4 regions of the Cronobacter malonaticus LMG 23826 genome follow, and region 1 is predicted to be linked to each of the others. Evidence: predicted binding sites of a transcription regulator. Region 1 holds the regulator's gene; each other region holds the start of a gene.
What was found. The regulator CRP, encoded in region 1, controls carbon source genes, mostly activating them, when cyclic AMP is high. The targets are predictions, from matches to a motif close to ATGTGANNNNNNTCACAT.

Region 1 (7,366 bases):
AGTGGCGTTGGTGGAGGATTTCCACAGCTCCGCCGAGAGTACCGTTTCCAGGTAGTTCACCAGCCAGAAGAATTCCGGAAGGGTATTGGTAATGGTCAGAACCGGCACTTTCATCGCCACTTTGCTGCCTTCATCCAGCGCTTTGATATGCAGCGGCAGGTAACCAAGCTGATGCAGCGCGCGAATGTGATCTGCGCTGACCGCGCCTTTGCCGATGTAGCTGTCCATTACCGCCTGATACTCGTCTACCACTTCCGCCTCAGGGCGCGCGAAGAACTGCGCGTTAAACAGATCGACCAGGAACCATTGCAAAAAACCCTGCAGGCCGAAGAACACCAGCTTGCCGTCCGCGACAGGAGAGTGGAAATGACGGTCGCTGCGCGGCGTAAAGTTGGAATAGACTTTAGTGGTGCCTGCCGGGTACTGCTCGCGGTGCGATACTTTGTAGCCATCAATAGCCATAATCGGATTCATGTTCATCGCCCTTCTCCTTACGCGTTATAAATTGTATTGATATCAATCATTTCTACCCGTTCCTGCGCCAGTTCAGCGGGCGCGAAGGAGGTGGTCGTATACAGCTTATCAATGCCGTTATTCAGCAGGTTTTCGACGCCTTTAGAAAACACGCCGTGGGTCACGTAGAGGCTGACGCTGCTTGCCCCTGCATCACGCAGCACCTGGGCTGAGCCGATAAACGTGCCGCCCGCATCGCAGAGATCGTCCACAATCAGCACCGCTTTGCCTTTCACGTCGCCATCCACCAGACGAAAACCGGTCAGCTCGCCGGTCGCGACGTTGCGCTGTTTGGTCAGAATGGCGAACTCATGAACGCCCGCCGCCTGCGCGACGGCATGGATTTTTTTAAGCGCGCCCGCATCGGGCGCCACCAGCATTAACTCGCCGGCTTTCAGAGCGCGCTCCAGCGTCTTGCTTTGTAACAGGCCACGCTCCTGCGGGATAGCCACCAGATTTTCAATCGCGGCGGCGGCGGCTTCGCTGTGCGGGTCAAGTACGATCACTTTGTCGAAACCGAGGGTATTCAGCTGGCGGGCGAAGACTTTAAGCGCGAAGCTGTCACCCGGCTGCATGTGCCTGTCCTGGCGGGCATACGGCAGCCAAGGCAGTTCCAGATGGCTGAAGCGCACGTCACAGTGCTGACGCACCGCGTCGGTGAGCTGCGCCAGCAGCATGAAATCGTCCATCGTTTTCATGGCGGCGCGAATACGCATCAGCGAGGCGACGCGCGGCAGTTCGCCGGTCACTTTCGCCCACACGGCGCCGTCAGGAAAACGCCCGGTCTGTGTTGCAATCTCTTGTCCGTCTACCATCAGCTGCGGCTGCATCATTTTCGCCCCCGGTTAATTAGTTTATGTCCTTGCGACACATTTAATATTGTCCAAGAGACACTAATAAGCAAGCGAAATTTTCGCCGCGCTGGCTAAAAAATAGCATGTCGCTGAAAATTAAAACATTACAGGTTCGCTTTGTCCCGGCGTCCGGGGCTGGTAAACTTGTCTCTGAGACAATTAAACGGAGCGGTGCATGACCACTGAAGCGGAATATCTGGAAACTTACGACCCTGCGCGGTTCCCTTCCCCGCTGGTGACGGTCGACAGCGTGCTGTTCACCCTGCACGACCAGGCGCTCTGCGTGCTGCTGGTACAGCGCGCCCGTCAGCCGCAGCAGGGGCGCTGGGCGCTGCCGGGCGGGTTTATCGATATGCAGAAAGATGATTCCACCCACGCGACGGCGCTGCGTAAGCTCACCGAGAAAACCGGCGTGCGCCCGTCATGGCTGGAGCAACTGGAGACGTTTTCTGGCCCGGATCGCGATCCGCGCGGCTGGAGCCTCACCACCGCCTGGTTTGCGCTGATCGCCTGGGTTGACTGTCAGCCGCATATCGCCTCCGTCAGCGATGCGCAGTGGGTGCCAGTGGCGGAGCTTGACGCTATTGAGCTGGCGTTCGATCACCAGACGATTATCGAGGCCGCGCTGCGCCGCCTGCGCCAGAAGACGATGTATTCGCTCCTGCCGGTCTACTGTCTGCCGGAGTGTTTTACGCTGAGCCAGCTTCAGGAGGCGACGGAAATTATTCTCGGCCAGCCCATCCAGCGTAAAAGCCTGATCCGCCGCTTTGAGGCGTCCGGCATGTTTGAAGAGACTGGCGAGAGCGTCGCCACCGGTGCCCGCAAGGCCAGGCTCTGGCGACGCAAGCCGGATGCCGATATTCACCTTTTCTCACGCAATTTACTGGCCGAGTGATCCGCACCAAAGCATCAACAAAATGGATAACAACCGGTATAGTAATTAGCGAACTAATAAAAGACATCAGCTATGGCCGACATTACTCCCGCAGAACTCCCTGCACTGAACACCGATTCCTCACACTTTCAGCCAATGCCGGGAGTCAGTAATCCACACCTGCAAACCATGCTGCCGCGCGTGCTGCGCCGCCGTTTGCAGTTTGAGCCGCACTGGCAGCGTCTGGATCTGCCGGATGGCGATTTTGTCGACCTGGCGTTTAGCGAAAACCCTGACCAGGCGCGCCATAAGCCGCGGCTGGTGGTGTTTCACGGTCTGGAAGGCAGCCTGCACAGCCCTTACGCCCACGGACTTATCCATGCGGCGAAAGCGCGTGGCTGGCTCGGCGTGGTGATGCACTTTCGCGGCTGTAGCGGCGTGCCGAACAAACTGGGCCGCATCTACCATTCGGGCGAAACCGAAGACGGCACCTTTTTCCTGCGCTGGCTGGATGAACGTTACGGTACCGTACCGACAGCGGCGGTGGGCTATTCGCTCGGCGGCAATATGCTCGGCTGCCTGATGGCGGAGATTGACGCCAGCTTCCCGCTGACGGCAGGCGTGATTGTGTCCGCGCCGTTTATGCTCGAACACTGCTGCAACCATATGGAAAAAGGCTTTTCACGCTTTTATCAGTTCTATCTGCTGAACCTGCTGAAAGCCAACGCCACCCGCAAGCTGAAAGCCTGGCCCGGTACGCTGCCGATTGAACTCGCCCAGCTTAAGCGCCTGCGCCGCATCCGCGATTTCGATGATTTGATCACGTCGAAAATTCACGGCTTTAGCGATGCCGTCGATTACTATCGCCAGTGCAGCGCGATGCCGCGTCTCGCCAGCATCACCCGTCCGACACTGATTATCCAAGCCAAAGACGACCCGTTTATGGATCATCACGTGATCCCCGACACCACCACGCTGCCTGCTAATATTGAATATCAACTGACAGAGCATGGCGGTCACGTGGGCTTTGTCGGCGGCACGCTGCGTCAGCCCAAAATGTGGCTGGAACAGCGCATTCCTGACTGGTTAACGTCTTATCTGGACCGATAAATGATCATTCCCTGGCAAGAGATCGCGCCCGACACCCTGGAGCGCCTGATTGAAGCCTTCGTCTTGCGCGAAGGCACTGATTATGGTGAACATGAACGCTCGCTTGAGCAAAAGGTCGCCGACGTGCGGCGTCAGTTGCAAAGTGGCGAAGCCGTTCTGGTGTGGTCTGAGCTGCACGAAACGGTCAATATCATGCCGCGTTCGCAGTTTCGCGGTTAACGTTGCCAGGCGGAGCCTTGCCCCGCCGCTTCAGGGAGTTGTCTCGCTATGTCTGCCAAACATCCGGTTATCGCCGTCACAGGCTCCAGCGGCGCGGGAACCACCACCACCAGCCTCGCGTTTCGTAAAATTTTCGCCCAGCTGAATCTCCGTGCCGCCGAAGTGGAAGGCGACAGCTTTCACCGCTACACGCGCCCGGAGATGGACATGGCTATTCGCAAAGCGCGCGATCTTGGCCGCCACATCAGCTATTTCGGCCCGGAGGCGAACGATTTCGGCCTGCTGGAGCAAACCTTTGTGGAGTACGGCCTGACCGGCAAAGGGCAGTCGCGTAAATATCTGCACACCTATGACGAAGCGGTGCCGTGGAACCAGGTGCCCGGCACGTTTACGCCGTGGCAGCCGCTGCCGGAGCCGACGGACGTGCTGTTTTACGAAGGGCTGCACGGCGGCGTGGTGACGCCGCAGCATGACGTGGCGAAGCATGTCGATTTACTCGTAGGCGTGGTGCCTATCGTCAACCTGGAGTGGATACAGAAGCTCATCCGCGATACCAGCGAGCGCGGCCACTCCCGCGAGGCGGTGATGGATTCCGTGGTGCGCTCAATGGAAGATTACATCAACTACATCACGCCGCAGTTCTCACGTACCCACATTAACTTCCAGCGCGTGCCGACGGTGGACACCTCCAACCCGTTCGCCGCGAAAGGCATTCCGTCGCTTGATGAAAGCTTCGTGGTTATTCACTTCCGCAATCTGGATAACATCGACTACCCGTGGCTGCTGGCGATGCTACAGGGTTCGTTTATTTCACATATCAATACGCTGGTGGTGCCGGGCGGAAAGATGGGGCTCGCGATGGAGCTTATTATGCTGCCGCTGGTGCAGCGGCTGATGGAAGGCAAACAGATAGCGTAACGGCGATGCCCGGTGGCGCTGCGCCTGCCGGGCCGCCCGTCATCTCATGACGCTTCAATCACTTCATACGAATGAGTGATGTTGACCCCTTTGCCGAGCATCAGCGCTACCGAACAATACTTCTCTGCCGACAGATCCACCGCGCGCGACACTGCCGCATCTTTCAGGGCTTTACCCGTTACGACAAAGTGCAGGTTGATATGCGTAAACAGACGCGGCGCTTCTTCGCGACGCTCTGACGTCAGCTTCACTTCGCAGTCGGTCACGTCGTGACGGCCTTTTTGCAGAATAGAGACAACATCAATCGCGCTGCAGCCGCCCGCGGCCATCAGCACCATTTCCATCGGGCTCGGCGCTTTGTCGCCAGAGTTGCCGTCCATCAGGATCTGATGCCCGGAGGCGGACTCGCCCAGGAAGGTTAACCCTTCCACCCATTTCACTCGTGCATGCATGTTAATCACTCCAGGCTATTCATTTTTCTGACAGATTACGCGCGCGCGACGTCAGAGGCAATGGAAGGGCGACCTGCGTCAAGCTGAAACGAGACAACAGGAGACACCTGAGAAAAGCTATGCTAAAACAGTCTGGATGCAGCGGCGATACATTGATGTTACGCATGTGTGCAGAGGAGAAGACAATTTATCGGCTGCGATGTCCACGGACAGCCAACTTCCCTGGACCCGGGAAGATGATGATTGCAAAGCCAGACAGGGGTTACGCGCCCTGTCTTTGGAGCCAGTTTAAAACAGAGGATAACCGCGCATGGTGCTTGGCAAACCGCAAACAGACCCGACTCTTGAATGGTTCTTGTCACATTGCCACATTCATAAGTATCCATCTAAGAGCACGCTGATTCACCAGGGTGAAAAAGCGGAGACGCTGTATTACATCGTTAAAGGCTCAGTGGCAGTGCTGATCAAAGATGAAGAGGGCAAGGAGATGATCCTCTCGTACCTGAATCAGGGAGACTTCATCGGCGAACTGGGTTTGTTCGAGGAAGGTCAGGAACGCAGCGCCTGGGTTCGCGCTAAAACTGCCTGTGAAGTAGCTGAAATCTCTTACAAAAAATTCCGTCAGCTGATCCAGGTTAACCCGGATATTCTGATGCGTCTCTCCTCGCAGATGGCTCGCCGCCTGCAGGTCACGTCTGAGAAAGTGGGCAACCTCGCCTTCCTCGACGTGACCGGCCGCATCGCGCAGACCCTGCTGAACCTGGCGAAACAGCCGGACGCGATGACCCACCCTGACGGGATGCAGATCAAAATCACGCGCCAGGAAATCGGCCAGATCGTCGGCTGCTCTCGCGAAACCGTTGGCCGCATTCTGAAAATGCTCGAAGATCAGAACCTGATCTCCGCCCACGGCAAAACCATCGTGGTTTACGGAACCCGCTAAAAAATCAAAAAACGGCGTGTCGCTTCGGTAACACGCCGTTTTTGTATCTATACTTCTCCCCTATGTGGCGTCGTCTTATCTATCACCCTGAAATTAATTACGCTTTACGGCAAACGCTGATCTTAAGCCTGCCGGTGGCGGTCGGGTTGATGCTGGGCCATCTTCAACAAGGGTTACTGTTTTCACTCGTTCCCGCCTGCTGCAACATTGCCGGTCTCGATACCCCGCACAAACGCTTTTTTAAACGCTTGATCATCGGCGCCTCGCTGTTTGCGCTGAGCAGCCTGGCGGTGCAACTTCTGCTGTTGCAGTCTGTGCCGCTGCCGCTCATTTTGCTGATGCTGGCGCTACTGCTCGGCGTGACGGCGGAAATCAGCCCGCTGCATGCGCGTCTGCTGCCCGCCTCGCTCATCGCGGCCATCTTTACATTAAGCCTCGCCGGCAATATGCCCATCTGGGAGCCCATGCTGCTCTATGTCTTTGGCACGCTCTGGTATGGCGCGTTTAACGGTTTCTGGTTCTGGCTGTGGCGCGAACAGCCGCTACGTGAATCGTTAAGCCTGATTTATAAAAGCCTCGCCGACTACTGCGAGGCCAAATATAGCCTGCTGACGCGCCACACCGAGCCGGAACAGGCGCTGCCGCCGCTGCTGGTGCATCAGCAAAAAGTGGTGGATCAGATAAGCCAGTGCTATCAGCAGTTGCAGATGCTCTCCGCCACTAAACAAAACGGTTACAAGCGCCTGCTACGCACGTTCCAGGTGGCGCTGGATCTCCAGGAGCATATCTCGGTATCGCTGCATCAGCCCGGCGAAGTGCAAAAACTGGTGGAGCGCAGCCATGCCGAAGCAGTGTTGCGCTGGACGGCGCAGACCGTCGCCACGCGGCTGCGCACGCTTTCTGACGATATTCTTTACCACCGCTATTCGCATCGTTTCTCGATGGATAAGCAGGTCGAGGCGCTGGCGAAAATCGCCCGCCAGCACCCGGATAACCCGGTTGGCCAGTTCTGCGAATACCATTTCAGCCGTATTGCACGCGTGCTGCGCACCCAGCGCCCGCTATACGCCCGTGATCTGATGGACAGCGGCCAGCGACGCCTGCCGCTGCTGCGGGCGCTGAAAAGCTATTTGTCGCTGAAATCCGCCGCGCTGCGCACCGCCGCGCGTCTGGGCGTGATGCTGGCGGCGGCGGGGTTGTTAGGGAGCGCGTTCCAGCTTCCGAAGCCGTACTGGATCCTGATGACGGTGCTGTTCGTTACGCAAAACGGCTATGGCGCGACCCGCGTGCGTATCCTGCACCGGGCGGGCGGCACGCTGGCGGGGCTGATTATCGCGGGCATCACGCTGCACCTGAAAGTGCCGCAGGGCTATACCCTGCTCGGCATGCTGCTGGTGACGTTAATCAGTTATCTGATAATCCGGCGGCACTACGGCTGGGCGATGATTGGCTTTACCGTCACGGCGGTCTATTCGCTGCAAAT
Region 2 (7,366 bases), 1.6 Mb from region 1:
CACTGCCTTAAAGCGCGGCAGCTCGAACGGCCTGCTGCGCCACTTGCCCGCTTTTTCATCCCAGGTCTGTTTAATATGTTCAAACTGAAACACCATCGAGAGTTCCCGGCGTTCCGGGTCGCTGTAGAGCAGCGCGTCTTCCGGCGTGGCGCTCCAGGCTTCGCCCACGGTCAGCGAATCGCGCGGGCCGAACGTCGCCTCGTTCATCTGACGCAGCAGCACATGCAGGTGCTTGCCGTTCGCCATGATCTGCCGGTCAACCTCTTTACCGATTAAATCGATAACGTCCATGCGGAAACCGCCGATGCCCTTATCCAGCCAGCGGTTCATCATCGCGTGGATCTCCTCCTGCACGCGCGGGTTTTCCCAGTTGAGATCCGGCTGGCGTACCGAAAACTGGTGCAGATAATATTCGCCGCTCGCCTCGTCATACGCCCAGCCGCTGCCGCCAAAATGCGAGCGGTAATCATTCGGCGGGCCGCCGTCCGGCGCCGGTTTGCGCCAGATATAGAAATCGCGGTACGGGTTATCTTTGCCCTTTTTCGCCTCGATAAACCACGGGTGTTCGTCGGAAGTGTGGTTCACCACCAGATCCATCAGGATATAGATATCGCGCGCCTTCGCTTCCTGAATCAGCTGCTCCATCTCCGCCATCGTGCCGAACTCCGCGGCGATATCGTCGTAGTCGGAGATATCGTAGCCATTGTCGTCCATCGGCGATTTGTAGACCGGCGAGAGCCAGATAAGGTTGATGCCAAGCTGTTGCAGATAGTCGAGCTTGCTGATGATCCCCGCCAGATCGCCCACGCCGTCGCCGTTGGCGTCCATAAAGCTGCGCGGGTAGATCTGGTAGACCACCGCGTTATGCCACCACTTCTTGTCGATTGCTTTCATCACGCTCCCTTAATGCTGGGTTTTCGGGCCGCTTAAGCGCGCAAACGCGTTGCCCGCGCTGTCGAAAAGGTAACAGTGTTCCGCTGGCAGTTTCAGCCCCAGATGGTGCTCAGGCCGGACTTCCAGCCTCTCAGTATGGCGCATGACCAGCGGTTCTGCGCCATAACCGCCGTTCACATAAACCAGGGTTTCATTGCCCATATGCTCAACGAATAATACTTCGCCTTCCACGTCCGCTTTCGCAAGCGTCATGATCTCCACGTGCTCCGGGCGAATGCCAAGCTGCACCGCGTCGCCCTCCTGCCCGGCGGCAGCCTGCACCGGCAGCGTCAGGCGCAGGCCGTTTTCCAGCTCCACCTCGCAGGCGTGCTCCATCACGCGCAGCATTTTGCCGGGGATCAGGTTCATCTTCGGCGAGCCGATAAACTGCGCGACAAACACGTTGGCCGGGGTGTCGTAAAGCGCAAGCGGCGTGCCGACCTGTTCAATCTGGCCCTGATTGAGCACAACGATGCGGTCGGCGAGCGTCATCGCCTCCACCTGATCGTGCGTGACATACAGAATGGTGGCGTGAATGCGCCTGTGCAGCGCCGCTATCTCCATGCGCATCTGCACGCGCAGCGAGGCGTCAAGGTTCGAGAGCGGTTCGTCGAAGAGAAACAGGCTCGGCTCGCGCACAATCGCGCGGCCTATGGCCACGCGCTGGCGCTGGCCGCCGGAGAGATCTTTCGGGCGGCGATCCAGCAGGTGCTCCAGCTGTAAAATCCGCGCGCTTTCGCGTACCCGCTCGTCAATGTCTTTCGCCGGCACCTTCGCCATTTCAAGCGCGAACGCCATATTCTGGTAGACCGTCATATGCGGATAGAGCGCATAGGACTGAAACACCATGCCGATGCCGCGCTCGGATGGCGAATCGTCGTTAACCCGCAGGTCATCGATATACATATCGCCGTCGGTTATCTCCTCAAGCCCCGCCACCAGGCGCAGCAGCGTCGATTTGCCGCAGCCGGACGGGCCGACCACCACCACAAATTCGCCGCTGTTGATCTGTAAATCGAGCGGCTTAATCACTTCGGCATGGGTGCCGTAGCGTTTCTGGACTTTCTCTAAACGAAGTTGCGCCATGATTTACCCCTTAATCGCCCCGCTGGTCAGGCCGCTGACAATGCGTTTCTGGAAGATAAGCACCAGGATAATAATGGGCAGCGTCACCACCACCGACGCGGCCATAATGCTGCCCCAGGGCAGCTCGTAGCTCGACGCGCCGCTGAACATACTGATGGCGACCGGCACGGTGCGTTTGTCGCCGGAAATAATAAACGTCAGTGCGAACATGAACTCATTCCAGGCGCCGATAAACGCCAGCAGCCCGGTAGTCACCAGCGCAGGTGCCAGCACCGGCGCAAACACGCGGCGAATAATGGTGCCGGTTTTCGCGCCGTCGACGATGGCCGCCTCTTCCAGTTCCACCGGAATCGACTTCATAAACGTCGTCAGCACCCAGACGGTGAACGGCAGCGAAAACGTGGTGTAGGAGATAACCAGCGCGCCGAGCGAATCGTAAAGCCCCAGAAAGCGCACCAGCTCAAACATGCCCGTCAGCACCGCCACCTGCGGAAACATTGAGACGCAGAGAATGGTAAAGAGCAGTACGCGACGCCCGCGAAACGGCACGCGCGCCAGCGCAAAAGCGGCCGTCACCGACACCAGCAGACACAGCCCCACCGTCACCACCGCCACCAGTACCGAGTTCAGCAGACTGCGGGCGATGCCGTTATCCACCAGCGCCACCACATAGTTATCCCAGTGCCAGCTGTCCGGGAAATAGGCGGGCGTAAACAGCTCCTGGCCCGCGCGCAGCGAACTGATAATGGCGTAATAGAAAGGAAAAACGCAGAACAGACAGGCCATCAGCGCGCCGATATAAATCACCGCTTTATGCCCCATCCTGCGCTGCCAGCGCGTGGTTTTCATCAGCTTTTCTCCTTGTCGTTTAAGCGCGCGACGCGGATAAAGCAGGCCGCGATGCCCGCCACCATCATAAAGACCAGCACCGATGCCGCCGACCCCATGCCCATATCCTGATAAGAGACAATCTGCTCGCGGGCGTAGCCGGAAATCGACATCGTCGCCTCGCTGTTGGAAGTGAGCACGTAGATAAGATCGAAGATACGCATCGAATCCATCACGCGGAAAATCAGCGCCACCACCAGCGCGGGCATAATCAGCGGCAGCGTGATGCGCTTAAAGCGCTGCCAGGGGCTGGCACCGTCCACTTTCGCGGCCTCGTAAAGATCCGCCGGAATCAGCTGTAGCGCCGCCAGCAGCATCAGCGCCATAAATGGCGTGGTTTTCCAGACGTCGGCAATCACCACCGCCCACATGGAGAGCGACGGCTCGGCAATCCACGCGAGATGCGACGGCAGGCCGATTTTGCCGAGCAGATCGTTCACCACGCCGTACTGATCGTGGAACATCCAGCCCCACATTTTGGCGCTGACGATCGTCGGGATCGCCCACGGAATAAGAATGGCGGTGCGCACCAGCCCCTGCCCGCGGAATTTCTCATTCATCAGCAGCGCCAGCAGCATACCGAGCAACAGCTCCAGCGCCACCGAAGTGAACGTAAACCAGAGCGTGTTGCCGACCGCCTGCCACCAGAGCGGGTCGCTTAGCACGCCGATGCTCACACCATCCTTGCGCGCAAAGTAGTTCGCGATACCCACCATCTGGTAATCCTGAGGCGCGTCGAGCATGGCGTTGGTGAAGCTAAACCAGATGGTGCGAACCAGCGGCCAGCCCGCCGCCAGCGCCAGCAGGAGCAGCGAGGGCAATACCAGCCCCCACGCCACGCGCCGACGGCGCTGATGCCAGGAGGCGTTGCGCCGCCGGGGAGACGGCGGCGACGTAAGGCTATCGGATTTCATAGGCGCTCCGTTGAGTATGTTGACGGACACGATGGTGTTGCCTTTCCCCCGATGAGCGAGCATCGGGATTAACGCCGCACGGCGGGTGCGCTTCGCTTACCCGCCCTACAAAAACAGTTACGCGTTCACAGGGCGGGTATGCGAAGCGTACCCGCCAGCCACAACGTCATCCAGCGCTTACCGCCAGCCGGCCCCCTTCGCGCGGGTCAGGCGCTTTTGCAAATCTTCCGTCGCTTTCTTGCCATCCTCTTTGCCGTTCAGCACGCTAAACGTCACGTTGAAAATGGCATTCGACACGCGCGGATACTGCGCTTCGGTCACCGTCGCCGGACGCGGCACCGCCTGCGCGAAAATATCGCGGAACTGCGTCAGCTCAGGCGCGACAGCCAGCACATCTTTATTTTCATAGAGCGCGACGCGGGTCGGCGCGTGGCCGAGCATTTTGAGACGCGAGATTTGCGAATCGTCATCGCTTAAGATTTTCAGCAGCGCGATGGCGGCCTCCGGGTTTTTGGTATTGGCGTTTATCGACCACTGCCAGCCGCCGAGCGTTGTCGCCTGACGCCCTTCCGGCCCGGCGGGAAGCTGCATCACGCCCACTTTGCCCTTGAGCGGGCTGTCGTCGGCCTGAGATAGCTGCCAGACATACGGCCAGTTGCGCATAAACAGCGCGTCGCCGTTCTGGAACACGGTGCGCGACTCTTCCTCTTTGTAGCCCAGAACACCTTTCGGCGTAATCTTGCCCATCCAGCCGCGCGCCATATCCAGCGCCTGCGCCGCTTTCGGGTTATTAATGGTCACGTTCCCTTTTTCATCGACAAACGTGCCGCCGCCGTATGAGTCGATCCACTCCAGCGCGTTACAGGTCAGCCCTTCATAAGATTTGCCCTGGAAGATGTACCCCCAGAAATTCTTATGCCCCGCCTTGCGTTCTTCGGCCTGAATTTTCGTGGCGATGCGCGTCATCTCGTCCCACGTTTTTGGCGGTTGCTCTTTGTATTTCTCCAGTAAATCTTTGCGATAAAACAGCACGCCGGTGTCGATATATGACGGTACCGCTTTCAGGCGTCCGTTGACGGTGTTGTTCTTCCAGGGGCCAGGGAAAAAGTCTTTTTCCATCCCGCCCATCGCGTCGGTGAGATCGAGCGTCTGCTTGTCCAGCAGGCCTATCCAGATGGTGTCGGACTGAAACACATCCACCGCTTTTTCATCTTTAGCGGCAAAGAGTTGTTGCAGCAGCGCCAGCTTTTCATCGGAGGCCGCCGGAAACTCGATAAACTCCAGTTGATTACCGGTCTGCTTCTCGAAGCGCTCTTTGATGTACTGGCAATACTGTTTGCCGCCGGGCGACACCGGGCATTCCATGCGCAGGGTATCAGCAAACGCCAGTTGGCTTGTGCCCGCCAGCGCGACGGCCAGAAAAGTGAAGGTGAGCTTTTTCATGATGTCCTCTTATGCACTGAACAGGGTGCGGAGGCGTTGCGCCGCCGCCTACAGCGCGATGTACGGCAAATCATCACGATCCTAAGCTAGTTAACGTTATGGAATAGCGGCAACTTCGCGGCGACTTCACAGCAAAAAAGCTGGATATCGCCAACAAATCTGGTGATTTGCTGAAAAAAACGTACCGGAAAATTTGACAGATCGGTGAAGCGATATATGTAACGGAAAGCGAAAAGCCTCCGTCGCGCGGGAGTTTGACGGTGATCTCAAAATGTTAATAAATATGACAGACCCTGTTTACAAGCCGCCACATGTTATCGGTATCATGTTACCGGTATCAGTGAGAAAACCGCCGACCAGGCTACGGTTTCACTGTACCCATCTTGAGGATAATAACGATGACAGAAACCACTTTCGCTTATAGCGCCGGTACGCTGCTTGGCATTGCTGCCGGGGCCGTTGTACTGCTGCTGGTACTTATCATGCGCTTTAAAGTGCATGCTTTTCTTGCGCTTACCCTGGTCAGTATTGTGGTGGCGCTGTTGACTAAAGTGCCGTTTGATAAAGTTGTGCCTACGCTGCTGACCGGTTTTGGCAGTACGCTTGCAGGCGTCGCGCTGCTGGTGGGCATCGGCGCGATGATAGGCCGTCTGCTGGAAGTGTCCGGTGGCGCGAAAGTGCTGGCCGATACGCTGATTAACAAATTCGGTGAACATCGCGCGCCCTTCGCGCTCGGCGTCGCCTCGCTGCTGTTTGGCTTCCCGATCTTCTTTGACGCAGGTCTGGTCGTCATGCTACCCATTATCTTCAGCGTGGCGAAACGCTTTGGCGGCTCGACGCTGAAATACGCCTTCCCGGCGGCGGGCGCGTTTGCGGCCATGCATGCGCTGGTGCCGCCGCATCCGGGCCCGGTTGCGGCGAGCGAACTGCTGGGCGCCAATATCGGCCTGCTGGTGATTGTCGGATTGATTATCGCGATCCCGACCTGGTATTTCGGCGGCTATCTGTATGGCCAGTACGCCGGTAAAAAATTCGACATTAAGCTGCCCTCTTCTTTCCTTGGCGAAGTGGAGGCCGATCCGACGCACCGCCCGCCGTCATTCGGCATGGTGATCACCATCCTGCTGCTGCCACTGCTGCTGATTTTCCTTGATACCGGCCTCAATACCGCCAAAGTGCTGGGCTGGGTCAGCGCCGATAACAGCGTGGTGAACTTCCTGCGTATGCTTGGCAAAACCCCGGTCGCGCTGCTGATTACCGTCTTTTTCGCGCTGATGGTGTTCAGCCGCAACCACAGCCGCCAGCACCTGGAGAAAATCTGCGACGGCGCGCTTGGCCCTATCTGCGGGATTATTCTGGTGACCGGCGCAGGCGGCATGTTCGGCGGCGTGCTGCGCGCCAGCGGCATCGGCGACGCGCTGGCGGGCGTGCTTTCCGATACCGGTATGCCAGTGATTCTCGCAGCGTTTGTTATCTCCACCGCGCTGCGCGTGGCGCAAGGCTCGGCGACGGTCGCGCTGACCACCACCGCCGCGCTGGTAGCGCCGATGGTGCAGGCGACGCCTGGCCTAAGCCAGTTCGACCTCTGCTTTATCGTTATCGCCATCGCGGGCGGCGCGACGGTGCTCTCGCACGTCAACGACTCCGGTTTCTGGCTGGTAGGCCGCTTCCTTGAAATGGACGAGAAAACCACGCTGAAAACCTGGACCGTGATGGAAACCCTGCTGGGCTCCATCGCCTTCCTGCTGGCAGCCGTGGGGAGCATCCTGCTTTAAGCCGCGTTTCGTGAGCTGGCTCACTTCAAACGGCGCGCAAGGCTGAGTATCATCCCCTGACGCGGACCCTCATCGTTTTGACGGTGAGGGTTTTTCTTTGGACGCTTGTTAGCGGCGAAACGCCGCCTGATTCAATGACATGGAGTAAGAAATGTCCCGACCTGCCCTTATCATCAACGAACTCGATGCTGAACGTCTCGACAGCCTGCTGGAGCAGCCGGCGTTCGCGCGCCTGCCGGTGGCTGACGCACTGAACGATGAGCTGGATCGCGCCCGGATGGTTAGCCCGCAGGCGATGCCGGAAGATGTGGTGACGATGAACAGCCG
Region 3 (7,366 bases), 2.1 Mb from region 1:
GTATGACCAATGCACCGTTCATGTTATGCTCATACCTGTTGTGAGCGGTGTTGCTAAACTATTGTTAATTAAAAGCTATTTTTAATAACTTTGAATTAACAATTAGTTAAACACTTTAAGGGGGTCACGTTGACTACGCCATTAAGAAAGATCGTTATCGTGGGCGGCGGCGCCGGCGGGCTGGAGCTTGCAACGCAGCTCGGCCACAAACTGGGCCGTGGCAAGAAAGCGAAAGTCACGCTGGTGGATCGCAACCACAGCCATCTGTGGAAACCGCTGCTGCATGAAGTGGCAACCGGTTCGCTGGACGAAGGCGTCGACGCGCTGAGCTATCTGGCCCACGCGCGCAACCACGGCTTCCAGTTCCAGCTCGGTTCGGTGGTGGACATCAACCGCGAAGCCAAAACCATTACGCTTGCTGAACTGCGTGATGAAAAGGGCGAGCTGCTGGTGGCGGAGCGTAAAGTGCCTTATGACACGCTGGTCATGGCGCTCGGCAGTACCTCTAACGACTTCAACACGCCGGGTGTGAAAGATCACTGCATCTTCCTCGACAACCCGCATCAGGCGCGCCGTTTCCATCAGGAAATGCTTAACCTGTTCCTGAAATATTCCGCGAACCTCGGCGCTAACGGCAAAGTCAATATCGCGATTGTCGGCGGTGGCGCGACGGGCGTTGAGCTTTCCGCTGAGCTGCATAACGCGGTGAAACAGCTGCACAGCTATGGTTACAAAGGGCTGACCAACGAAGCGCTGAACGTGACGCTGGTAGAAGCGGGCGAGCGTATTCTGCCTGCGCTGCCGCCGCGTATCTCCAGCGCCGCGCACAATGAGCTGACCAAACTTGGCGTGCGCGTGCTCACCAATACCATGGTGACCAGCGCGCAGGAAGATGGCCTGAATACCAAAGACGGCGAATTTATTCAGGCTGACCTGATGGTCTGGGCGGCAGGCATCAAAGCGCCGGATTTCATGAAAGAGATTGGCGGCCTGGAAACCAACCGCATCAATCAGCTGGTGGTGGAGCAGACGCTGCAAACCACGCGCGACCCGGATATTTTCGCCATCGGCGACTGTGCGTCCTGCCCGCGTCCGGAAGGCGGCTTCGTCCCGCCGCGCGCCCAGGCGGCGCACCAGATGGCCTCCTGCGCGCTGGATAACATCCTGGCACAAATTAAAGACAAGCCGCTTAAGCCGTATGTCTATAAAGACAAAGGCTCGCTGGTGTCGCTGTCGAAATTCTCGACTGTCGGCAGCCTGATGGGTAACCTGATGCGCGGCTCAATGATGCTCGAAGGGCGCATCGCGCGCTTTGTTTACATCTCGCTGTATCGCATGCACCAGATTGCGCTGCACGGTTACTTTAAAACCGGGCTGATGATGCTGGTAGGCAGCATCAACCGCGTGATCCGTCCGCGCCTCAAGCTGCACTAAGCACGACATCCGCCTCTGTTACACAGGGGCGGATGACATTTTATTTCCGTCACATTTTCCCTTCAGACAACTCTCAATCCGCTGATCTGCCCCACGTTATCCTGTTTTTTGAGTCGTTTTCCGATATCCCACCTGTGGCCTTAATTGCAAAATTGTTACTAATTGCACAGCCGGGAGGAATTCCTGTGAATAAATCAATGTTAGCGGGTATTGGTATCGGGGTAGCAGCTGCGCTGGGCGTAGCGGCGGTGGCCAGTCTGGATGTTTTCAGTTCTTCGCCGAAATATGCCCAGGTGGTTTCAGCCACCCCTATCAAAGAGACGGTGAAAACGCCGCGTCAGGAGTGCCGTAACGTTACTGTCACGCACCGCCGTCCGGTTCAGGACGAAAACCGCCTGACCGGCTCGGTACTGGGCGCGGTGGCAGGCGGCGTCATCGGTCATCAGTTTGGCGGCGGGCGCGGTAAAGATGTCGCGACGGTCGTCGGCGCACTAGGCGGCGGCTATGCGGGCAACCAGATCCAGGGCCATCTGCAGGAAGGCGACACCTACACCACAACGCAGCAGCGCTGCAAAACGGTGTATGACAAATCAGAGAAAATGCTGGGTTACGATGTGACATACCGCATCGGCGAAGAGCAGGGCAAAATCCGTATGGATAGCGATCCGGGCAGCCGTATTCCACTGGACAGCAATGGACAGCTGGTTCTGAATCAGAAAACCTGAAAATAAAATAGCGTTACGCAACGATTGCCCCTCTTGCGCTCAGGCGGAGGGGCTTTTTTTTGGTTTTTGCAGGTGAAAGTAACCCAATGAGAGTTATGAAAACGCTCATGCCGCACGGTACTGCGGAACATGAGCGTTTAAGAACCATTACATAGCATTGTGTTGTCTGAATAAGATAAAACCAGTGATCAGCACTGATAAAAATGCAAAAAGGATAGAACCACCGCAGAACAACCAAAGGCCAAATAACAATGTTATTACTATTAACACCTTAAATAATGGTAATAGCAAAGCCATGTTCATCTTCCTTCTGTAGGTGTATAGCCAAAAAGCGTCTCGCGTCGTCCATATATGAAACTCGATACACCACGGATACTGTGTGGAAAAACGTCCTCGTCCCTGCACGGCCCCGTCTTCATGACGTAAATAGCTCCTGTTCTAATAATTGATGGTGCTAATTAATTAGCACACGAATAATCATTTCTTTAACGGTAAAAGAGTAGCTATTCTGGAGGATATATTTGCCAGTTTTTACCTATTAATGATCGGCAGGAAAAGCGATCCAGAAGGAATAAGATATTCTTTGCAGTTATATGTGAAGAGTGAGCGACGGGTGCCGCTCACGGGGTGTGGTAAATACTTTACAACAAATGCGGCCATAACCGCATAGTCATATTCACAATTTCAATCAATTCGTCCTGGGTGGCGCCTTCACGAGCGCTGACAGACATGCCGTGTACCAGGCAGCTAATATAGCGTACCAGCGCGGGCAGGTTAGTGTTTTCAGGAATCTCTTTCAGTGCCTGCCGCTCACTAAAAAACCGCAGCAAAATGGCCTCACGCTGCGTGTTACGCGATTTCAGCGTGGCGGCTATCTCCTCTGACGAGGCGGCCAGCGCAGCGGAGGTTGTCACCAGAAAGCAGCCGGCGGGCGTCTCTTTGCTGGCGAAGCAGCGGGCCACCGCGCACAGATAATCATGCAACGCTTCGTCGACGCGTTTTTCGGCGTGAAACAGCAGGGTTTCCTGCTGCTGTGCGAAACGCGCGATATAGCGATCGAGCACGGCGCGGAACAACCCTTCTTTATTGGTGAATTCCGCATACAGGGTCGGTGCTTTGGCACCGGTCGCTTCAACCAGGTGCGCGAGCGACGTCGCTTCGTAACCGTGCTGCCAGAATAGTGCCATGGCCTTATCAAGCGCCGCTTCCCTGTCGAACACTTTTGGACGGCCACGGCTTTTTTTTGCGCAACTTTGGGCTTCTGTTGTCATAGTGCCGTTTAACCTCTTATGTAAACCTGCCCCCAAAATACTCCTTTTTTCCCCCGTAGTACCAGCAAAACCGCGCCGGAAGTGCGTTGCAGGCGGGGAGCCGGGTGCAAGTGATTAATATAACGATCGTTAAAAATTATATTGACACGTGATGTAGATCACAACTATCATTTATCTATCGATCGTTAATTAAATTGATGTTAACGACCACGCAACCAAATCCGCATTGCAAAAGAAAAGGGTACCCTCATGAAAAATGTTAAAGCACTGTTAGCCGCCGCCGTACTGAGTTCATTATCCTTTGCAAGCGTTGCCGCCGTTGAAGTGCAGTCTACGCCAGCCGGCCAGCACAAAGCGGGCACCATCACCGCGACCGCAGGGACTAACCTGTCCTCGCTGGAAGCTGAACTCGCGCAGAAAGCTGACGACATGGGCGCAAAATCGTTCCGTATCACTTCTGTCAACGGCCCGAACAATTTGCACGGCACCGCAGTCATCTATAAATAAGCCGTCACGGTCACGTATTAAAAAGGCCCTGTCTTCGGACAGGGCCTTTTTGTTTCAGATGGCGTCGCTGGCGGGTGTGAGGGGATGCGCGGTAACGTTAACCGGCACGCCGGAGCGCAGGCGCAGGGCGTGTTCCATCACCTCGCGATCGGTCTGCGGGGCGGCTTCAAAGGTGTTGAGCGTCGCGTCCAGCACGATCGGCAGCGTTTTCGGATCGTCCTCGATGCGCTTTGACAGTGGCTGATGCACTTCGACAAAGCGACGCCCGTCCGGCTCGACAGACGCTTTCACCGGCGCATTGATGATATTGACGCGCGTACCAACCGGCACTGCGCTGAACAGGTGTTTGATGTCGTCATCGCGCAGGCGGATACAGCCGGAGCTGACGCGCATCCCGATGCCGAAATCCGCATTCGTGCCGTGCAGCAGATAGACGCCGCCGTAGGCCGCAAGGCGAATCGCGTGGTGGCCCATCGGGTTGTCCGGCCCGGCAGGCATCACGGCCGGTAAATCGATGCCTTGTGCTTTATAACGCGCGCGGATATTAGCCGTCGGCGTCCAGGTCGGGTTGGCGCGCTTTTGCGACACCGTGGTCTTCATGGTCGGCGTCAGCGTGTCACCGTCAAGCTGGCCGATGCCAATCGGGTAGACGGTCACTGTGTTCTCGCCCGGCGCAAAATAGTAGAGCCGCAGTTCGGCAAGATTAATCAGAATGCCTTCGCGCGGGGCGTCCGGCAGCAGCATCTGGCGCGGAATGGTCAGTACGCTACCCGCGCGCGGCACATACGGATCAACGCCCGGATTTGCCTGCAACAGCGCCAGAAAGCCGACGTTATAGCGTTTGGCGATGGCCTCCAGCGAGCCGCCGTCGTCCGCTACCGTGTGATAGAGGGTTTCACCAATCAACCGGCTGCCCGGCGCGGGCAGGGGGTAAGTATTCGCCAGCGCCTGGCTTGCGCCAAACGTCATACCAGCGACAAGCGCCAGCCATGACAGCCAGCGAGAAAAACGCGCGTATTCTCTTTTCATTTACAGATCCCAGAGTCAGAGAAGCTTTTGTAATTCCTGAATAAAGAGAGAAGTATGGCGGGGCTTCGTCCAGGGAAACCCTGGACGATTGCAAAGGATTGTAAAGTTACACCCTGCGCGGGGGCGTGAAGGCGTTAAGGCAGCGTGTGTTCGGCGAGTTGCGCCATAAACTGACGCACCCATTCCATACGCGTTTTCCGCTCTTCCAGCTCGCGGAAGAATTTCAGGCGCGTCGGCCCGTCGAGACGGTAATGTTGCGGCTCTTTTTGCAGCAGGCCGATAAGCCAGCCCGGATCGACATGGTTTTTCTCGGCAAACTCAATGGTGCCGCCTTTCTCGTTAGCTTCGATTTTACGCACGCCAAGTTTCTGCGCCTGCTGGCGCAGGGCCGCGATATCCAGCAGATTGCGCGCCGGGTCCGGCAGCAGGCCAAAGCGGTCGATAAGCTCCACTTTGATCTCTTCAAGCTCCTGCTCTTTTTTGGCGCTGGCGATGCGCTTATAGAACGACAGTCGCGTGTTCACATCCGGGATAAACGCCTCCGGCAGCAGCGACGGCATCCGCAGCTCCACTTCCGTCTGCTGGCTGGTGAGATCTTCAAGCGACGGCTCGCGCCCGGCCTTCAGCGCGTCAACGGCGTTTTCCAGAAGCTCCATATAGAGTGAGAAGCCGATGGTTTCCATCTGACCGCTCTGATCTTCGCCCAGCAACTCGCCCGCGCCGCGAATCTCCAGATCGTGCGTCGCCAGCGCAAAGCCCGCGCCGAGATCTTCCAGCGACGCGATCGCCTCCAGACGCTTCTGCGCGTCGGTGGTCATCGCCTTCGGCGGCGGCGTCAGCAGCCACGCATACGCCTGATGATGCGAACGCCCGACGCGGCCGCGCAGCTGGTGCAACTGTGCGAGACCAAAATGATCGGCGCGCTCGATGATAATGGTGTTAGCGGTCGGAATATCGATGCCGGTTTCGATGATCGTGGTGCACACCAGCACGTTAAAGCGCTGGTGGTGGAAATCGTTCATCACCCGCTCAAGCTCGCGCTCGCGCATCTGGCCGTGACCGATGGCAATGCGCGCCTCCGGCACCAGATTCGCCAGCCGTTCGGCGGCCTTCTGGATATTCTCGACATCGTTGTAGAGGTAATAGACCTGGCCGCCGCGCAGCACTTCACGCAGGATGGCCTCGCGCACCACCAGATTGTCATACTCGCGCACGAAGGTTTTCACCGCCAGACGGCGCGCGGGCGGCGTGGCGATAATCGACAGGTCGCGCATGCCGCTCATCGCCATGTTGAGCGTGCGAGGAATAGGCGTCGCGGTGAGGGTCAGAATATCCACATCGGCGCGCATCGCCTTAATGCGCTCTTTGTGACGCACCCCGAAGCGGTGCTCTTCATCGACAATCAAAAGACCGAGGTCTTTCATTTTGACGTCGCTCTGCAACAGCTTGTGGGTGCCGATAAGAATATCGACTTTGCCTTCAGCGGCCTGCTCCAGCACCTGCGCCTGCTCTTTGGCGCTGCGAAAGCGCGACAGCAGCTCGATGCGCACCGGCCAGTTGGCGAAGCGATTGCGGAAGTTGTCGTAATGCTGCTGGGCCAGAAGCGTGGTCGGCACCAGCACCGCCACCTGTTTATTGTTCTCGACCGCCAGGAACGCCGCACGCATCGCTACTTCGGTTTTCCCAAAGCCCACGTCGCCGCACACCAGACGATCCATCGCCAGCGGCTGGCACATGTCGCTCAGCACTGCGTTAATCGCCTGCGCCTGATCGGGCGTAGTCTCAAACGGGAACCCTTCGCAGAAGAGCTGATACTGCTCTTTGTCATGCTTAAAGGCGAAACCGGATTTCGCGGCGCGCTGGGCGTAGATATCCAGCAGCTCCGCCGCCACGTCGCGCACTTTTTCTGCTGCTTTCTGGCGCGCTTTCGACCACGCGTCGCCGCCAAGCTTGTGCAGCGGCGCGTTCTCTTCGGCACCACCCGCGTAGCGGCTGATGAGATGCAGCGACGACACCGGCACATAGAGCTTCGCGTCGTTGGCATAGGTGAGCATCAGGTATTCCGCCGTGATGCCGCCTGCCTCAAGCGTCGTCAGCCCGGCGTAGCGACCCACGCCATGCTCCAGATGTACTACCGGCTGGCCGGGGCGCAGCTCCGCCAGGTTGCGGATGAGCGTATCCGGGTTAATGGTGCGGCGGCTCTCCTGGCGGCGGCGCGTCACGCGCTCGCCCAGCAGATCGCTTTCGCAGATAAACGCGCGCTGGCGCAGGGTATCGATAAACCCGCGCTCGGACGCGCCGATGCTCAGGTAGCGCTCGCCCGCCTGCGCCTCTTCAAGCCGCAGAATGCGCTTCGGCATGACTTTAATGCGCGAAAGGAGTTCCGAGAGCGCCTCGCGG
Region 4 (7,366 bases), on a different replicon from region 1:
AGCGCTGAGCACCCCCGCCGCGAGCACGTCCAACTCGACCACCAGCGATATGGATCTCGCCATGCAGCAGGCCAAACTGAATTATCTTGTGGCGAAGTATGTGCCGCAGGAAAACCAGGCCAAAGCGCAGGATATCGTCACAGCATGGATGACAAAGAAAACCGCCGCGCAGGATGACGAGATGAAAACCATGACGCAGGCGTTTATCGATATCGCAAAACAGAACGGCGATATGGCAAGCCTGAAGGAGTATGAGAATCAGCTCAGCCTGCTGCAAGCCGGTAAAGGGGAATCTCAGAAAGCGCGCAACGATATACTTGCCGTGACGGCAAGCTCTTCCAGCGCACCGCAGTGGTTTTCCGGCTTTATGAGCAAAGTGAATGAAAGCCGTGATCCCATGCCAGTAAAACAGCTCGAAAAAGCGCATGTCGATGCCCTTAAATCGCAGTGGGACATGTTCCTGGCGCGTGTCAGTAAGCACTAAGCCTTGCACCGTCAGAGAGTGTGGTACTGGCGGTGAACCTCTCCCCTGCCCTTCTGCTGCCCCATCGTTGCCTTACAAAACAGGCATCGCGCCTTAAGCCGCATAAATCGATTTATCATTACCGGTCGCGATAGTATTCGACAGCCGGTATGCCTGATTGCGCCCGTGGTTTTTCGCGAGATAGAGCGCGGTATCAGCACCGCGAATGAGTACGCTGAACGCGTCCTCGCGCCCGTTGCCCCGCACCGTATGGCAACCGGCGCTGATGGTGACGATCTGCTCCGGCAGATCCGTCGACGGGTGCGGCAGATGCTTTTCCCTGACCATCGCGACGGCCCGCTGCGCCAGCGCCAGCGCTTCTTCCCCGGTGGTATCCGGCAGTACGATCGCGAACTCTTCGCCGCCGTAGCGCGCAACCAGATCGCAGGTGCGCAGCGTGACCATCTGCAATGTATTGCTGATAAGCCGCAGACAGGCGTCGCCGGCGGCATGGCCGCGGCTGTCGTTGTAACGCTTGAAGAAATCGATATCGAGCATAATCAGCGACACGGGGCTTCCGGAGGCCGCGGAATCCGCCAGCACAGACGCGAGCGTGGTGTCGAACTTGCGACGGTTGGCAAGCCCCGTCAGGCTGTCGGCCATCGCCATCGATTTAAAGGTCTGGTTTGCTTTCAGCAGTTCGTCGCGCAGTTGCTTAAGCTCCTGCTGATCGCGAATGCTGCCGCGCACCTTGCGAAACACGACGGAACTGAACAGCAGAAACCCGAGCAGTAGCATAAAGTTGGAGAGCAGTCCCGGCAGGTTATTGCGCAGCCAGTGCATACGCACTTCGGCGCGATCGTAACCGGCGACCACCACCAGCGGCAGTTTTTCCGTACGGGCAAAGCCGAATACCCTTTCAATATGATCCAGCGACGCCACCCAGGTGCCGGTGCCGCGGTCGGCGCGGATAAGCTCGCGGGTAAACAGCGGACTGCCGGAAATATTCATGTCGATTTTCGCTTCATCGTAGGGACGCACACAAAGCACCGAACCGTCGGTAAGCAGCAGTGCCAGCATGTCGCGCGGGCCAAGCTCGAAATAGCTGTAAAAGCGGCGGAAATAGTCAAGCTTAACGGTGGCAAGCACCACACCCGCAAAGCCACCGCTGAGATCGTTGACCCGCACCGATACTGGGATCACCAGCTCACCGGACGCCAGGCTTTTAATCACGCGCCCGATATGAATACCGGTCTGGCGGTTTTCATAGTGAAAGCGAAAATAGTCCTTGTGCGTAATATCGCCCGGGATGCCGCTGATACCGGAAGACGAGCCTTTAATGACACCCTGCGCGTTGTAGAAATAGAGGCCGTCGAGCAGCGGCTGGCGGGCTTTGAGGCGCACCAGATAGCTGTGGTACGTCGTGGCCTGCCCGGCACCTACCGCCGTGCGCACGTCGTCAAGCGTCTGGCCGACCGCCATAAAGGTATCTTCCGCCTGGCGCACCTGGGCCACGGAGAGGTTTACCGCTTTATTCGCCGCCTGTGCAATCTCATCATCCCAGGAGTGCATAAACACCAGTACGTTCGTGCCGATCCCGCCCACCAGGAGGAACAGAAGTAAGACAGCCAGGCTTCGGCCAAGCGACGTGCTTAACCCAAGTCGGTAGGAAATAAACTGCCTGAGAGTCACGAAACGGTTCCCCGGTAATCACCAACGTTGCTTCAGGGGTTATCGGTATCGGCGGCCGTTTCTGGAGGGGCTTACCCCCGTCTGGTGACAATAATTTAACAGTGCGGAACACCGGCTCACACCGTTAACGGTAACATGACGGATAATGTTCAGACGGCAGGCGTGCCCTGATGAAAAATAAGCTGCCAGCGCGTTTCATCCACACGCACCCAATGTGACGCGCGCCATGCCGGCCGCTGGCCTTCGGGCGTACACGTGCGGTAGCGCAGAATAGCGCTACCGGCGTTTACCGACAGCAGCGTAAAACTGTCGCTCACAATACATGCGGTGCCGGTTTCCTGTGTCAGCGCGTCAATCGTTTCATCCCGACTCACCAGAACGCCGGAGCGTGTCACCTCGCAAAACTGCGGGTGAAGAAGATATTCAAGCCAGGCGCGGTCGCGTCGCTGGTCGCCATGCAGGCTTTGTTCGAGCGTAATGAGTCTTTCCAGTAACATGGTGCCTCTTTTCGATCGCAGCAAATAAGTGCCGTTCAGCCCTTTATTTAGGGTTATCCCTTAATGCACTAAACGCGTATTATTGTGCTGAACAGCAATAGTTTTGTAGAAATCGATAACGACAATAAGGATACCAAAATGTCGATGGTGTTTTGCCGCGGGTGCGGGAAAGAAATTCATGAATCGGCCAGAGCCTGCCCTCAGTGCGGTGCGACGCAGTTCACTGGCGGGAATAAAAACAGAATCAGCGCCGCGTTACTCGCTTTTTTCCTGGGCGGTTTCGGAGCACATAAATTCTATTTAGGGAAAATCGGGCAGGGCTTACTTTATCTCATCTTCTGCTGGACCTTTATTCCTTCGATTATCGCGTTTGTCGAATTCATCATTTATCTGTGTGATACCGATGAAAACTTTGCGCGTAAATATGGCTGATAACGCCTGAACTTAACGCCATTCCCTGCCCTGCTGGTGTGGAATGGCTTTTATACGTCCTGCTGTCCTCGCGCCTTACCCACATCGCATATTCAATGCTTAACCCTCCACACGTTTCTCCCGCCAGCCTGAAAAAAGCGTTATGGAATGATACGCTTGACCCCGTGCTCCCCCGCCGACGTTATGCAGGTAAAAATAATGAATAAAACAGAGTTCGTAACTCAGGATCTGCTCAGCAAAATCTACCAGGACACCACGCCCGGCCCGCGCAAGCTGTCGCCTGAAAGACAGTTAGCGGAAGAATATGGCGTATCGCGGTTCACCATTCGCCAGGCGCTGGAAAAGCTGGTGAGCATCGGCGTGGTGCGGATTGTTCAGGGCTCAGGCGCCTGGATCAACGAGCAGGCGCGCAATAATCCGCTGGTGTATAACTCGATTACCGAAAAACGCTTCGATCAAATTCGCTACCGGATGATTAGCCTGCATAAAAAGCGCCCGGACAAAGCGGCGCAGCAGATTTTCGGCATTGATGAAGAGAGCTTCATCTGGCATTTTTGCCGCCTGCGCTATGTCGATGACGCGCCGGTTCAACTGGAAATCTCCAGCATGCCGGCGGCGGATTTTCCTGACCTTAACCAACAGGTAATTGAGCATTCCATTCAGCAATATGTGCTGAATAAAGGGCTGACGATTTCACACCTGCTGACCACCTACCGCGCCGTGAGCGTGAGCCGCGAACAGGCGATACTGCTGGGCTGCAGGAAGGGCAGCCCGGCCATGCACATTAATAATCGCGGCATTCTGGAGGGCGGGCGCGTGTTTGAGGTGAGCGATATTATTGATATCAACTATACCTGCACCTACGTCATCCCCTATAACCGTGACACCCTAACCCGCCGCCAGAATCAGGGCGTGTGAAGGGTGCCGTCCGGCAGGCGGCTTTGCGTCCATTCATGCGGGCGATACATCACCGGATGCGCCCGCGCCAGCGTTTCGTTAAACCCGACGCCGATACCGGCATTGACCGGGGGATAGATAAAGCCCTCTTTCACCTCCGGCGCGCCAGGGAAAATCTTGTCCGTCATGGCCGAGCGCGGGATAAACTCCTGAATCGCCGCGTTATGCAGGTGAATGTTTAAATGCGTGTTCACCGCCACGCCAATCGGCGTCATATCGCCCGGGCCATGCCACGCGAGACGCACGCCGAATGCCTGGCACAGATGCGCGAGCTTCAGCGCCGGAGTGATCCCGCCGATTTGCGAGACGTGACAGCGGATAAAGTCGATACGGCGGTTAACGATCAGATCGTGCCATTCACTTGGATTATTAAAGAGCTCGCCCATCGCCAGCGGCACGCAGCTGTGCTGGCGCACCTGCTCAAGCCAGGCGCTCTGCTGCGGCGGCAGAATATCTTCAAGAAAATAGGGCTGGTAAGGCTCCAGTTGTTTCGCAAGCTGTATGGCCTGCTGCGGGAACAGACGCTCGTGAACGTCATGCAGAAAGTGCAGCGTCCAGCCATATTTCTCACGCAGCGCGCGGAACATATTGACGGTATTGCTCATATATTGCTGCTGATCGAACCACGCGCCGGGCGTCGGGTTTTCCGGCGCGTGCAGGCCGGAAGGCGTGCCGCCGTAAAAACCGAGCTGGCAGCGAATATGGCGATACCCCTGTTCGATGAGCGCATCCACGGACGCAAAAAGCGCGTCCAGCGTATCACCGCTGGCGTGGCTGTAGGCCGGGATCGCGTCACGGGATTTGCCGCCGAAGAGTTGATACAGCGGCATACCCGCAAGCTGGCTTTTAATATCCCACAGCGCCATATCGACGCCCGATATCGCGTTGTTCATTACCGGGCCGTTACGCCAGTAGGCGTTAACGTTCATCATCTGCCACAGATCTTCGATGTTGTTCGCATCACGGCCCGTCAGCAGCGGCTGTAAATACTCCTCTACCATCGTTTTAACGGCGAGCGGCCGCTGCTGGAACGTGGCGCAGCCGTGTCCCGTCACGCCCTGGTCGGTCGTCACGCGGACCGTCACCAGGTTATGTCTGTCCGGGCGGGTAATAAAACATTCGATATTTTTGATTTTCACAGGCGTCACGAAATAACTCCTTTACAGCACTGTGGGAATACGCAATACGAATATCATCACCTTAAAAATAATGGCGGGTAAACCCTTTTTTTGACTATTTATTTTGGTCAGTAATTTCTTCTTAAAATCATCAATAAACCATACCAATTTTACCATTACACCGCTTTCAATCCAGACCAGAAGGAAAGATGTGAGCAGTATCAACTTTTATTGGTTTGTTTTGTCAGAAAGGTTTAATTATCCTTCACAGGAACATTAAAACGACAACAACATCCGGCAGGAGTTTTTATGGGGACGCAAGAAGCCATTAATAATATTATCCGTCTGGTCGGCGGCCAGGGGAATATTAATAAAGTCTGGCACTGCATGACGCGGCTGCGCTTCGATTTAGTTGATGATGATAAAGTCGATCAGCAGGCGATCAAAAAGCTCCCCGGCGTGCTGGGCGCGCAGCTTCAGAGCGACCAGTTTCAGGTCATCATTGGGCCGAAGGTGAATAGCTGGTACGAACAGATGGTCAGCGCCCTGGGCGGTGACGCCAGTACCGTAGCTCCTGCAAAAGGGCGCAAAGGTCTGGTATCTCTTTTTATGGATACTGTCTCGGGCGTATTTGGCCCGATTGTGCCGGCGATTGCCGGAGCCGGGATGATCAAGGGCTTGCTGGCGGGCTTAGTCGCCCTGAAAGTGGTTTCCGCCAGAAGCGATACGGTCGTGATTATCGATCTTATCGCCAGCGGCGTGTTTTACTTTCTGCCCTTTTTCCTTGCGGTCTCTGCCGCCCGAATCTTTAAGGTGAATGAATACCTGGCGGCGGCCGTCGCCGCGTGCCTGATGTATCCGTCGCTGATTGACGCCGCCAAAGCGCTGGCGACGCATCAGGAAGGCGCGGTCAGCGCGCTCTGGCTGCTCAATGCCATTCCGGTCTCAGTATTTAACTACTCGGCAAGCGTTATCCCGGTGATTTTCTCTGTCCTGGCGTTGAGCTACATCTACCGCTGGGTCGACCGCATCATGCCTGACGTGCTGAAAACCGTGTTTACGCCCACGCTGACGCTGTTTATCGGCGCGCTGGCGGCGCTGGTGGTGATAGGCCCGACTGGCATCTGGCTCGGTAAAGGGCTGGCGCTGTTTATCGAAGGGCTGTTCAGCGTCTCGGCGAGTTTCGCCGGTCTGATTGTGGGCGCGATCCGCCCGGTCGCCGTACTGACCGGGATGCACCACGCCATGACGCCGATTGCGCTGCAAAACTTCAGCGATCGTGGCTACGACATGCTGATGCCGATGATGTTTATGGCGAACATGGCCATTGCCGGCTCCACATTTGCGATCTGGCGTCTGAGTAAAGAACGTCAGGAGAAAACCGTCACGCTCTCCGCGGCGATTTCCGCGTTGCTCGGCATTACCGAACCCGCACTCTTTGGCGTCCTGACGCGCTACAAAAAAGCGTTTATTTCAGCGACTATCGCAAGCTCGCTGGCCTCGGCCTTTATCGCGTTCTTTGGCGTGCGGCTTTACGGTTACATTCTGTCGAGTATTTTTAGTCTGCCCGCCTACATCGGCCCGTATTTTATCTTTGCGCTGGCAGGCGTCGTTATGGCGCTGGTGATATCGTTTGTGTTAACCACGCTGCTGGTGGGGAAAGAGGCCTCCGGGGAGGCGTAATGCCGGAGTGATACGCTGGCCGGAAAACCGGCCAGCAAAAGCCGTTTTACAGGGATTTCAGGAACGCCAGCAGATCGTCGTTCAGTTGATCCTGATGCGTGACGGCAAAGCCGTGCGGGCCGTTGTCATACACTTTCAGTTCCGCGTTCTCAATCATCTCCGCCGCCACCTTACCGGTGGATTCAAACGGCACGACCTGGTCGTTGCTGCCGTGGATAACCAGCGTCGGCACATCCACTTTTTGCAGATCGCCGCGGAAGTCAGTTTCCGAAAATGCGGTGACGCAGTCGATAGTCCCTTTCAGCGAGGCCAGCAGCGCGATATTCAGCGTCTGGGTCAGCACGCCTTCAGACACCGTCTGGCCCGCGTTGGTGCCGTAGAACGTTGCGGCGAAATCGCTGATAAACTGCGCGCGGTCTTTACGCAGGCCGTCGCGGATGCCTTCGAAAACAGAGAGATCCACGCCCTGGCTATAATCGCCGATTTTACCGAACACGGGCGTCACGGCGCCCAGCAGCACCAGC

Region 2: a site for CRP is predicted at 5,517-5,534, ahead of AFK66_RS13640 (GntP family permease). Genes of this name have one in related genera too.
Region 3: a site for CRP is predicted at 3,577-3,594, ahead of bhsA (multiple stress resistance protein BhsA). Genes of this name have one in related genera too.
Region 4: a site for CRP is predicted at 5,369-5,386, ahead of AFK66_RS20380 (enolase C-terminal domain-like protein). Genes of this name have one in related genera too.

The regions. Positions count from the first base shown of each region.
Region 1 covers NZ_CP013940.1:199,076-206,441, reverse strand. The annotation lists gene AFK66_RS00900 (nicotinate phosphoribosyltransferase) at 1-480, opposite strand, end outside; gene prs (ribose-phosphate diphosphokinase) at 492-1,346, opposite strand; gene AFK66_RS00890 (NUDIX hydrolase) at 1,543-2,262, shown strand; gene AFK66_RS00885 (hydrolase) at 2,335-3,351, shown strand; gene AFK66_RS00880 (YheU family protein) at 3,352-3,570, shown strand; gene AFK66_RS00875 (phosphoribulokinase) at 3,619-4,488, shown strand; gene AFK66_RS00870 (OsmC family protein) at 4,533-4,940, opposite strand; gene crp (cAMP-activated global transcriptional regulator CRP) at 5,251-5,883, shown strand; gene AFK66_RS00860 (YccS/YhfK family putative transporter) at 5,946-7,366, shown strand, end outside.
Region 2 covers NZ_CP013940.1:2,885,703-2,893,068, forward strand. The annotation lists gene AFK66_RS13615 (glycoside hydrolase family 13 protein) at 1-894, opposite strand, end outside; gene AFK66_RS13620 (ABC transporter ATP-binding protein) at 904-2,019, opposite strand; gene AFK66_RS13625 (carbohydrate ABC transporter permease) at 2,023-2,868, opposite strand; gene AFK66_RS13630 (carbohydrate ABC transporter permease) at 2,868-3,821, opposite strand; gene AFK66_RS13635 (ABC transporter substrate-binding protein) at 3,999-5,264, opposite strand; gene AFK66_RS13640 (GntP family permease) at 5,663-7,039, shown strand; gene rnk (nucleoside diphosphate kinase regulator) at 7,191-7,366, shown strand, end outside.
Region 3 covers NZ_CP013940.1:2,429,073-2,436,438, reverse strand. The annotation lists gene AFK66_RS11490 (NAD(P)/FAD-dependent oxidoreductase) at 130-1,434, shown strand; gene AFK66_RS11485 (glycine zipper 2TM domain-containing protein) at 1,620-2,159, shown strand; gene AFK66_RS11480 (TetR/AcrR family transcriptional regulator) at 2,801-3,430, opposite strand; gene bhsA (multiple stress resistance protein BhsA) at 3,680-3,937, shown strand; gene ldtC (L,D-transpeptidase LdtC) at 3,992-4,966, opposite strand; gene mfd (transcription-repair coupling factor) at 5,101-7,366, opposite strand, start outside.
Region 4 covers NZ_CP013941.1:73,251-80,616, reverse strand. The annotation lists gene AFK66_RS20405 (hypothetical protein) at 1-484, shown strand, start outside; gene AFK66_RS20400 (sensor domain-containing diguanylate cyclase) at 578-2,155, opposite strand; gene AFK66_RS20395 (nuclear transport factor 2 family protein) at 2,305-2,652, opposite strand; gene AFK66_RS20390 (TM2 domain-containing protein) at 2,791-3,084, shown strand; gene AFK66_RS20385 (GntR family transcriptional regulator) at 3,283-4,002, shown strand; gene AFK66_RS20380 (enolase C-terminal domain-like protein) at 3,990-5,189, opposite strand; gene AFK66_RS20375 (PTS transporter subunit EIIC) at 5,469-6,842, shown strand; gene AFK66_RS20370 (alpha/beta fold hydrolase) at 6,889-7,366, opposite strand, start outside.